Regions from separate parts of the Streptomyces sp. NPDC057424 genome, predicted to be linked through region 4. Evidence: riboswitches for the same ligand, from Rfam matches in the RefSeq annotation. Region 4 holds a riboswitch; each other region holds the start of a gene.
The links. A riboswitch is a leader RNA that binds a small molecule or an ion and turns the genes downstream of it on or off. The one in region 4 is predicted to bind cobalamin.

Region 1 (2,190 bases), on a different contig from region 4:
TCTTCGCCAAGGCGAGCGAGGCGTACAGCCAGACCAACCCGGCGACGGGCGCGCCACGCGGTGCGCTGGTGCCGGCCGAGGCCGGCCAGTGGACCTACGCCACGCTGGCGCTGGGCTCCGCCCTGGCCCTGTTCATGTACCCGCACTCGATCACGGCGACGCTGTCCTCGAAGAGCCGTGAGGTGATCCGCCGCAACACCACGATCCTGCCGCTGTACTCGCTGATGCTGGGTCTGCTGGCGCTGCTCGGGTTCATGGCGATCGCGGCCGGGATCAAGGTGCAGAACGGGCAGCTGGCCATCCCGCAGCTGTTCGAGACGATGTTCCCGGACTGGTTCGCGGGCGTGGCCTTCGCGGCGATCGGCATCGGCGCACTGGTGCCCGCGGCCATCATGTCCATCGCGGCCGCGAACCTCTTCACCCGCAACATCTACAAGGACTTCATCAAGCCCGACGCCACACCGGCGCAGGAGACCAAGGTCTCCAAGCTGGTCTCCCTGCTGGTGAAGGTCGGAGCCCTGGCCTTCGTCCTCACCATGGACAAGACGGTGGCCATCAACTTCCAGCTCCTGGGCGGCATCTGGATCCTGCAGACCTTCCCGGCCCTGGTCGGCGGCCTGTTCACCCGCTGGTTCCACCGCTGGGCCCTGCTCGCGGGCTGGGCCGTCGGCATGATCTACGGCACCGTCGCCGCGTACGGCGTGGCCTCCCCGACCCAGAAGCACTTCGGCGGCTCCGCGAAGGAGATCCCGGGCATCGGGGAGATCGGCTACATCGGCCTCACGGCGTTCGTCCTGAACCTGGTGGTGACGGTGGTCCTGACCTTCACCCTGAGGGCCCTGAAGGCCCCCGACGGCACCGACGAGACCAAGCCGGAGGACTACACGGCCGACGCGGGCGACCCCGGGGTCCAGGTGGAACTCCCGCCTGCGACTGCTGGTTCAGCGCACTAGGCCCAAGGGCGCGGGGCTGTACCGATGTACGGCTCCGCCGCGTGGGCGCGAACAGCCGCAAACACCCCGCAGCGGGCCACCGTGACAAAGCGTCACGGTGGCCCGCTGCCGCGTTTGACACAACATCTGGGGGTGCCACCGGGACCCGGCACAAGATGTATGCTCATGCTCGCTGTCGCCGCAGGGGAATCCGGTGCGAATCCGGAACTGTCCCGCAACGGTGTACTTGTGCATGTTTCGTGTACGAGAGTCAGTCCGAGGACCTGCCGACAGCGCACCCGGCCATCCGGCCGGTGTGCCCTGACGTCCGGGCCTCGTGGAATGGGCCGGTGGACGCGACGCCGCGTGCGCTCGCGTGCTGCCCCCCTGCCCTCGGCGAGGCCCCCGTGCCGAGCGAGGGAGAGCCCCACGTGACCATCGCGCCAGCCGAACCGGTCTCAGCCGCCCAAGAGGAGCACGACGCTCCCGGTGCCGCGCTGCTGCGGACCCTGACCGAGCTGACCGCCGACCTCCCCGACGCCGACCCCGGCCGGGTCGCCGCCGCCGCGCTGCGCGGCCGGTCCGCCGGCGCGGACGAAGCGGAGTTGCGGGAACTGGCGACGGAGGCCGCGGCCGGTCTGATCTCCGAGGACCCCGCCTACTCCCGGCTGGCCGCCCGGCTGCTGACCATCGGCATCCGCGAAGAGGCCGCCTCACAGGGCGTCACGTCCTTCACCGAGTCCGTCGCGGTCGGCCACCGCGAGGGCCTCATCGCCGACCGGACCGCCGAGTTCGTCCGGCTGCACGCGGCCCGGCTCGACGCCCTGATCGACACCGGCGCAGACGACCGCTTCGGCTACTTCGGCCTGCGCACGCTGCACAGCCGCTACCTGCTGCGCCACCCCCACAGCCGCAAGGTGATCGAGACGCCCCAGCACTTCATGCTGCGGGTGGCGAGCGGCCTCGCCGAGGACGACACCACACGCGCGCTGGACGAAGTCGCGGCTCTGTACGGCCTCATGAGCCGCCTCGACTACCTCCCCTCCTCCCCCACGCTCTTCAACTCGGGCACCCGGCACCCGCAGATGTCGTCCTGCTACCTCCTCGACTCCCCCAAGGACGAGCTGGACTCCCTCTACGACAGGTACCACCAGGTGGCCCGGCTGTCGAAGCACGCGGGCGGCATCGGACTGGCGTACTCCCGCATCCGTGCCCGGGGTTCGCTCATCCGCGGCACCAACGGCCACTCCAACGGCAT
Region 2 (2,190 bases), on a different contig from region 4:
GGGATTCATCAGCGCGGTCGGCTCGACCCGGCAGGCCTGCGCCTGCATGGCCTGCGCGCGGCCGATCTCGGCCCCCTCCTTGGTCACGAAGGAGTTCAGGGACATGTTCTGCGCCTTGAAGGGCGCGACCTTGACGCCCTGCCGCACCAGCCACCGGCAGATCCCGGCGGTCACGACGCTCTTGCCGGCGTCGGAGGTGGTACCGGCGACGAGAAGCCCACCGCTCATGTCATTTCCCCCTCTTCAGCAACCGCGCACCGGCGCACGCCCCGAGCGCGAGCCAGGTGACGCGCCTCGACAGCCGCACGGCCCGTGCGACGTCGTGCGTACCGACGGCACGCCCCTGTGTGTTCAGCACGGGCCGGTGCTCCACCCGCCCGCCGTACGAGAGCGTCCCGCCGAGCCGCACCCCGAGGGCCCCCGCGAACGAGGCCTCCACAGGACCGGCGTTGGGACTCGGATGCTTCGCCGCATCGGCCCGCCAGGCCCGCACGGCCCCCCGCGGATCCGGCCCGGCCAGCGCGGCGAGCACGGCGGTCAGCCGCGCGCCGGGCCACCCCGCGACATCGTCCAGCCGCGCGGAGGCCCACCCGTACCGGCGGTAGCGGGCCGACTTGTGCCCGACCATGGCGTCCAGGGTGTTGACGGCCCGGAACCCGAGCAGCCCCGGCACCCCGCCGACGGCTCCCCACACCAGCGCCCCCACCACCGCGTCGGAGGTGTTCTCGGCGACGGACTCGACCACGGCCCGGGCCATACCGTCGGCATCGAGGGCCTGCGGGTCCCGCCCGCACAGATGCGGCAGCCGGGCCCGGGCCGCCTCGACGTCCCCGGCCTCCAGGGCACGCCCGATGGCCTGCGCCTCCCGGGCGAGTGAAGTCCCCCCGACGACAGCCCAGGTCGCGGCCGCGGTCAGCGCGGCGGAGGAGGCGGTGGACGTCCGCACGGCACGCGCGGCGACGGACCCGAGGGCGACGGCCCCTCCCGTGCACACGGCGGTGTGCAGCGTGCCCCACCCGCGGTGGTCCCGCCACAACACCCGTTCCACGGCACCCGCGGCCCGTCCGAACGCGGCGACCGGATGCCCCCGGCGAGGATCACCGAGCAGCAGGTCACCGATCAGACCGGCGGCGGCGCCGTACGCGAAGACGCGACCGGCACCCATGGGCTCAGCCGGCCAGGAGGGCAGGCAGGGGTGGGGTGTTGAACCTCGATCGGCAGCCGCGCATGGCGATATGTGTCCTCACTCAGGGTGTCCACGCCCTGGTTCGACGAGACCGGCGGTGAGAGTTCCTGGCTCCCGGGGATTGCTACCCCGGTGACAGTGGCGGGACCGCGCCGGACTCGCACCGGCTTCCTCTCCTGCCGCCGTACTGGCTCCGGCAGTCCACCACGGCCGGGAACCGCCGTCAACTTGCCGTTGACCTGCGAGGGGAGAGTGTGGAGAACCCCACATCGCCCCCTTCGGTACACACGGCGACCGGGCGGCACGGGACCCAAGTCCCGTGCCGCCCGGCGGACACGACGTGCGATCGGGCCCTCAGGCCACGATCAGATAGATCCCGTACCCGACAGCCGCCGCACACGCCGCGAAGCACGCGTACGCGCCGGTGACCGCGAGCCCGGCGGACCCGCCTTCCGCCACCGCCCGCTCGCGGCGGGACAGGCCGGTGATGCCGAGGGTGAACAGGCCGACGAGGGCCACGGTGACCACGAGGCTGATGCCGAAGACGGAGCCGAGGGACGCCCAGTCGATCTTCATATCGGAGACTCTTCCTTGTTACCGGTCGGCGGGGTCAGACCGTGGTGGTCGTCGAGGGAGTCCGCTCGGCGGCGGCCTGGGCCGGGAACGACGGTACCGGCTCCTCCGTCGCCGTGCCGGCCGGCGGCGGCGTCACCGCGGCCATCGCCGTGGTCACCACACCGGCGGGCTCAGCCTCGTCGGTGTCGTTGACGTTGGTGTGGTCGACGACCTCACGCCGGGACAGCTTCCAGATCGCCGCGCTGGAGGCGACCAGGAAGACGGCCACCACGGCGGTGCCCCAGTCGCCGAAGCCGGTGATGTACTCGGCGATCGCGGCCACCAGTGCGGCCGCCGGCAGCGTCAGACCCCACGCGACGAACATCCGCGTCGCGGTCGACCAGCGGACGACACCGCCCTTGCGGCCGAGCCCCGCGCCCATCACCGAG
Region 3 (2,190 bases), on a different contig from region 4:
GCGGTCACTTCACCAGCCCGGACCGGCGCAGCCCGGCGGCCACCTGCTCCACGCCCTCGACGGTGCGGATGGTCGGGTTCATGGCCTGCCCGCTGAGCAGCACGTACCGCTTGTGACGGACCGCGTCCATGTTCCTGGTGACGGGGTTGGACTCCAGGAAGGCGATCTTCTTCGCGGCCGACTCGGCGGTCTGCGACCTGCGGGTGAGGTCGCCGATGACGAGGACGTCGGGGTCACGGTCGGCGACCGTCTCCCAGTTGACCTGCGGCCACTCCTCGTGTGTGTCGTCGAAGACGTTCTTCGCGCCGAGGGCCCGGGTGATGATGCCGGGAGCTCCGCAACAGCCCGCCAGGTACGGCGACTCGGAGTTCGCGAACCAGTAGAGGAGGGTGACGTCGGAGGCGTCGATGCCGGCCGTGGCCTTCTCCATGCGCTGCCGGAGGGAGGCCACGAGCTTGTCGCCCCGTTCCTGCACCCCGAACACGGTCGCGAGGTCCCGGACTTCGCCGTAGACGGTGTCGATGCCCAGGGCCTTGTCGCGTGCGCCGTCGCCGCCGCCCGAGTTGTCCTTGCCGGCGCAGTCGGACGGTGAGACGTAGGTGGGGACGCCGAGCTTCCCGAACTGCTCGCGGGTGGCGACGCCGCCCTTGCCGAGGGTGGAGACGAAGGACGCGGCGACGAAGTCGGGCTCGGTGTCCAGGACGCGCTCGAAGGACGGGGTGTTGTCGGCGATGCGAGGGACCTTCGCGTCGGCCTTCTCCAGCCCCTTCATCACGGGGTCGGTCCAGGTGGCCGTGCCCGCGAGGCGGTCGGCCAGGCCGAGGGAGAGCAGGATCTCGGTGGTGCCCTGGTTGAGGGACACGGCATGCTGCGGCGCTGCGGCGACGCGGACCTCGTGGCCGCAGTTGGTGAGCGTGACGGCGGGCTTGGCGTCGGTGGACCCGGCGCCGCCGCAGCCGGTCAGGAGCAGGGAGCCGGCCGCGAGCAGGACGGCGGCACGGGCGGGTCGGGCGAGGGGCACGGGAACCAGTCCTCAGTCGTCGAGGGCTCGATCGCGGAGCCCGGTCGTACGGTGCTCCCCCGCCGCGTGCGGCCGCGGGGGCCGCCAGCAGGTCTTCGGACTCGGGTTCACCCGGTGCGGGACGCCTTCCCGGACGACCTGTGTCGTCCAGTGGCCGAGGCCCCGCCCGTCCCCCTCACCGCTGCGCGTCAGTTCCGGATTCGCACCGGATTCCCTGACCCACGTACATGGGTTCGACTGGCCTCGGCAAGCTATCACGGAGGCGCCCGGGAATCACGGCGCACCGGGTTTCGTTGCCGGGAGAGCAGTTCGTCCGCGACGTGCGAGGAGGCCGCCGGTGTACGGCGACGAGGCAACGGTCCGCAGGATCCTCACCGAGCTCGGCGACACCTGGGCCGTGGTGGGCCTGTCGTCGAACCGGCAGCGGGCGGCGTACGGCGTCGCCGCCGTGCTCCAGCGCTTCGGCAAGCGCGTCGTGCCGGTGCATCCGAAGGCGGAGGCGGTGCACGGGGAGCAGGGGTACGCGAGCCTGGCGGACATCCCCTTCGACGTGGACGTCGTCGACGTGTTCGTGAACAGCGACCTCGCCGGGGCGGTCGCGGACGAGGCGGTCGCCAGGGGCGCGAAGGCCGTCTGGTTCCAGCTCGGGGTCATCGACGACGCGGCGTACGACCGGACCCGCGCGGCGGGCCTGGAGATGGTGATGGACCGCTGCCCGGCGTTCGAGATCCCACGACTGTCCCCTCACCGAGTACAGGATTCCTGAAGCGTTTCCCAGGAAGCATCCGCGCCCGGTCAAGGCCGCACGACGCGTCTTCTTCCGCCGGCTGACCGATTCCCGACCTGAGTCCTCTTGCTCGCTCGGAGGTGCCCGTCCACCGACCGGCCTCCATACTGTGCGCATGACCCACGCCGCTCCGCCCGGGAACTCCGGCGCCCCGCAACACTTCCCGGTCGTCGTCGTGGGCGCCGGTCCCGCAGGTCTGACCGTCGGCAACATCCTGCGGGCCGCGTCCGTGGACTGCCTGGTGCTGGAGACCGAGACCCGGGAGATCATCGAACAGCGGCCCCGGGCCGGGGTCATCGAGGAGTGGGCCGTACGGGGCTTGGAGAAGCGGGGTCTCGCCCGTGGTCTGCTGGACCGCGCGGAGCTGCACACCGCCTGCGAG
Region 4 (2,190 bases):
GACGCCCGTGCCGCCTCGCGAGCTCGGTGTCGCCGGACTTCCGCCCGCGTTCGAGAACTACCTCCTGGGTCTGCTCGCCAAGCAGCCCGAGGACCGGCCCACCGCCCAGCAGGCCGCCGAGTGGTTCGCCGGGGGCGCCTGGCGGGGCCTGCCCGAGCCGCTGCCGGAGGCCTCGGCGCCGCTGCGGCCGACGGCCACGTCCGCGGCGCTGCACGCCGCGCCGGGCCCGTACGCGGCCGCCGATACCAGCAGCCCGACCACGTACGCGCTGCCCGCCACCCCGGGGCATCGCAGCGCGGCCCGGGCAGCACAGGCGGGGCGTTCGGGTCGCTCCCGCGGGCGGGGCGGCGTCCGCAACCGGTCGAGACTGACCGCGACGGCCGCCGCCGCGGCACTCTTCCTCGCCGCGATGCTCATCGGCATGCGCTGGTTCTCGCCCGGCACGACCGCGGAGGGCACGGAACCCGACGCCTCCCCCTCCGCGAGCAGCCCCGCCGCCACACCGTCGGCCGACTCCCCCTCGCCCCTGTCCTCCGACCCGGCGGCCGGCCCCGCGGCCGCCACCACTCCGAGCACCGGCACCGTGGCCGATGTCACTCCGTCCACGCCCGCCTCCCCGGCTCCTCCCGCGCCTGGGCCGAGCACCGCGACTCCGGCACCGGAAGAGGCGGCCGGCGGGCCGGAGCAGCCGAAGTCCGAAAGGCCGCACGAGGCCGGGGACGACGGGGAGAGCGACGACGGAGACGACGGGGGCGAGGACTGACGCGACCCGGACACCGCACGACGGCGCCCTGCCGCACCGCGCGTGGATCAGCCGGGGGATGCGCCGGTGTGCGAGCGGGCGCCCCCTCGCGCGCCCCTTGGGCGGCTTGTCATCGCCCTTACCCCGGCCTTATTGTCACCAGGCCTTGGTGAACGGGAAATCCGGTGTGATGCCGGTGCGGCCCTCGCCACTGTGAATCGGGAAGTCCGGCTCCGGCCCTCACGGGCAGCCACTGGGTCCTTGCGACCCGGGAAGGCGGAGTCCGGGCGGTGGTACCCGTCAGCCAGGAGACCGGCCAAGGCGCGTCAACCATCCACGAGGTGCTGGAGAGGGTCTGCTGAGCCATGCACATTGCCGAGGGTTTCCTTCCTCCGGCGCACGCGGTCGCCTGGGGCGTCGCGTCGGCGCCGTTCGTCGTCCACGGGGTCCGGTCGCTCACCCGTGAAGTGCGCGAGCACCCGGAGAGCACTCTGCTCCTCGGTGCCTCCGGCGCCTTCACGTTCGTCCTGTCCGCCCTGAAACTGCCGTCCGTCACCGGCAGTTGCTCGCACCCCACCGGAACGGGCCTCGGAGCCATCCTGTTCCGGCCGCCCGTCATGGCGGTACTGGGCACCATCACGCTGCTCTTCCAGGCGCTGCTGCTCGCGCACGGCGGTCTGACCACGCTCGGTGCCAACGTCTTCTCGATGGCGATCGTCGGCCCCTGGGCCGGATACGCCGTCTACACACTGCTGCGGCGCTACGACGCGCCGCTGATGGCCGCGGTGTTCTGCGGCGCGTTCGTCGCCGACCTGTCCACCTACTGCGTCACCAGCGTGCAGCTGGCGCTCGCGTTCCCCGACCCGGGCAGCGGATTCCTGGGCGCGCTCGGCAAGTTCGGTTCCATCTTCGCCATCACCCAGATCCCGCTCGCGGTGAGCGAGGGCCTGCTGACCGTGCTCGTGATGCGGCTGCTGGTGCAGTCCAGCAAGGGCGAACTGACCCGGCTGGGCGTGCTCCTCGCCAAGAAGCAGTCCCGGACCGAGACCGAGGCGGTGGCCCGATGAGCAGGAACACGAAGATCAACCTGGTGCTGCTGCTCGTCGTGGCCGCGCTTGCCGTGCTGCCGCTCGCGCTCGGTCTCGGCGATCACAAGAAGGAGCCGTTCACGGGCGCCGACGCCGAGGCCGAGACGGCGATCACCGAGATCGAGCCCGACTACGAGCCGTGGTTCTCACCGCTGTACGAGCCGCCGTCCGGCGAGATCGAGTCGGCGCTGTTCGCCCTCCAGGCGGCCCTCGGCGCCGGTGTCCTCGCCTACTACTTCGGCCTGCACCGGGGGCGGCGGCAGGGCGAGCAGCGGGCGCTGGAGCGGGAGGCCGGGAACGAGCTCACCGGTGGCGCCGGGAAGTCCCCCGCCGAACGGGGCTGATCCCGCGTGCTGCCGA

Region 1: it holds a riboswitch for cobalamin, as region 4 does, so the genes downstream of both, ACFU3E_RS19910 (ribonucleoside-diphosphate reductase subunit alpha) here and ACFU3E_RS18500 (energy-coupling factor ABC transporter permease) in region 4, are expected to answer to the same signal.
Region 2: it holds a riboswitch for cobalamin, as region 4 does, so the genes downstream of both, ACFU3E_RS13730 (cobalamin biosynthesis protein) here and ACFU3E_RS18500 (energy-coupling factor ABC transporter permease) in region 4, are expected to answer to the same signal.
Region 3: it holds a riboswitch for cobalamin, as region 4 does, so the genes downstream of both, ACFU3E_RS27590 (ABC transporter substrate-binding protein) here and ACFU3E_RS18500 (energy-coupling factor ABC transporter permease) in region 4, are expected to answer to the same signal.

What each region holds. Positions count from the first base shown of each region.
Region 1 covers NZ_JBHVCP010000023.1:70,010-72,199, reverse strand. Annotated here, with positions in the region: gene mctP (monocarboxylate uptake permease MctP) at 1-953, shown strand, start outside; cobalamin riboswitch at 1,067-1,239, shown strand; gene ACFU3E_RS19910 (ribonucleoside-diphosphate reductase subunit alpha) at 1,364-2,190, shown strand, end outside.
Region 2 covers NZ_JBHVCP010000013.1:26,484-28,673, reverse strand. Annotated here, with positions in the region: gene ACFU3E_RS13735 (cobyric acid synthase) at 1-228, opposite strand, end outside; gene ACFU3E_RS13730 (cobalamin biosynthesis protein) at 230-1,165, opposite strand; cobalamin riboswitch at 1,265-1,423, opposite strand; gene ACFU3E_RS13725 (hypothetical protein) at 1,541-1,762, opposite strand; gene ACFU3E_RS13720 (anion permease) at 1,797-2,190, opposite strand, start outside.
Region 3 covers NZ_JBHVCP010000042.1:12,959-15,148, forward strand. Annotated here, with positions in the region: gene ACFU3E_RS27585 (FecCD family ABC transporter permease) at 1-8, opposite strand, end outside; gene ACFU3E_RS27590 (ABC transporter substrate-binding protein) at 5-1,021, opposite strand; cobalamin riboswitch at 1,090-1,278, opposite strand; gene ACFU3E_RS27595 (CoA-binding protein) at 1,359-1,787, shown strand; gene ACFU3E_RS27600 (4-hydroxybenzoate 3-monooxygenase) at 1,924-2,190, shown strand, end outside.
Region 4 covers NZ_JBHVCP010000020.1:100,460-102,649, reverse strand. Annotated here, with positions in the region: gene ACFU3E_RS18505 (serine/threonine-protein kinase) at 1-763, shown strand, start outside; cobalamin riboswitch at 893-1,078, shown strand; gene ACFU3E_RS18500 (energy-coupling factor ABC transporter permease) at 1,108-1,809, shown strand; gene ACFU3E_RS18495 (energy-coupling factor ABC transporter substrate-binding protein) at 1,806-2,174, shown strand; gene cbiQ (cobalt ECF transporter T component CbiQ) at 2,181-2,190, shown strand, end outside.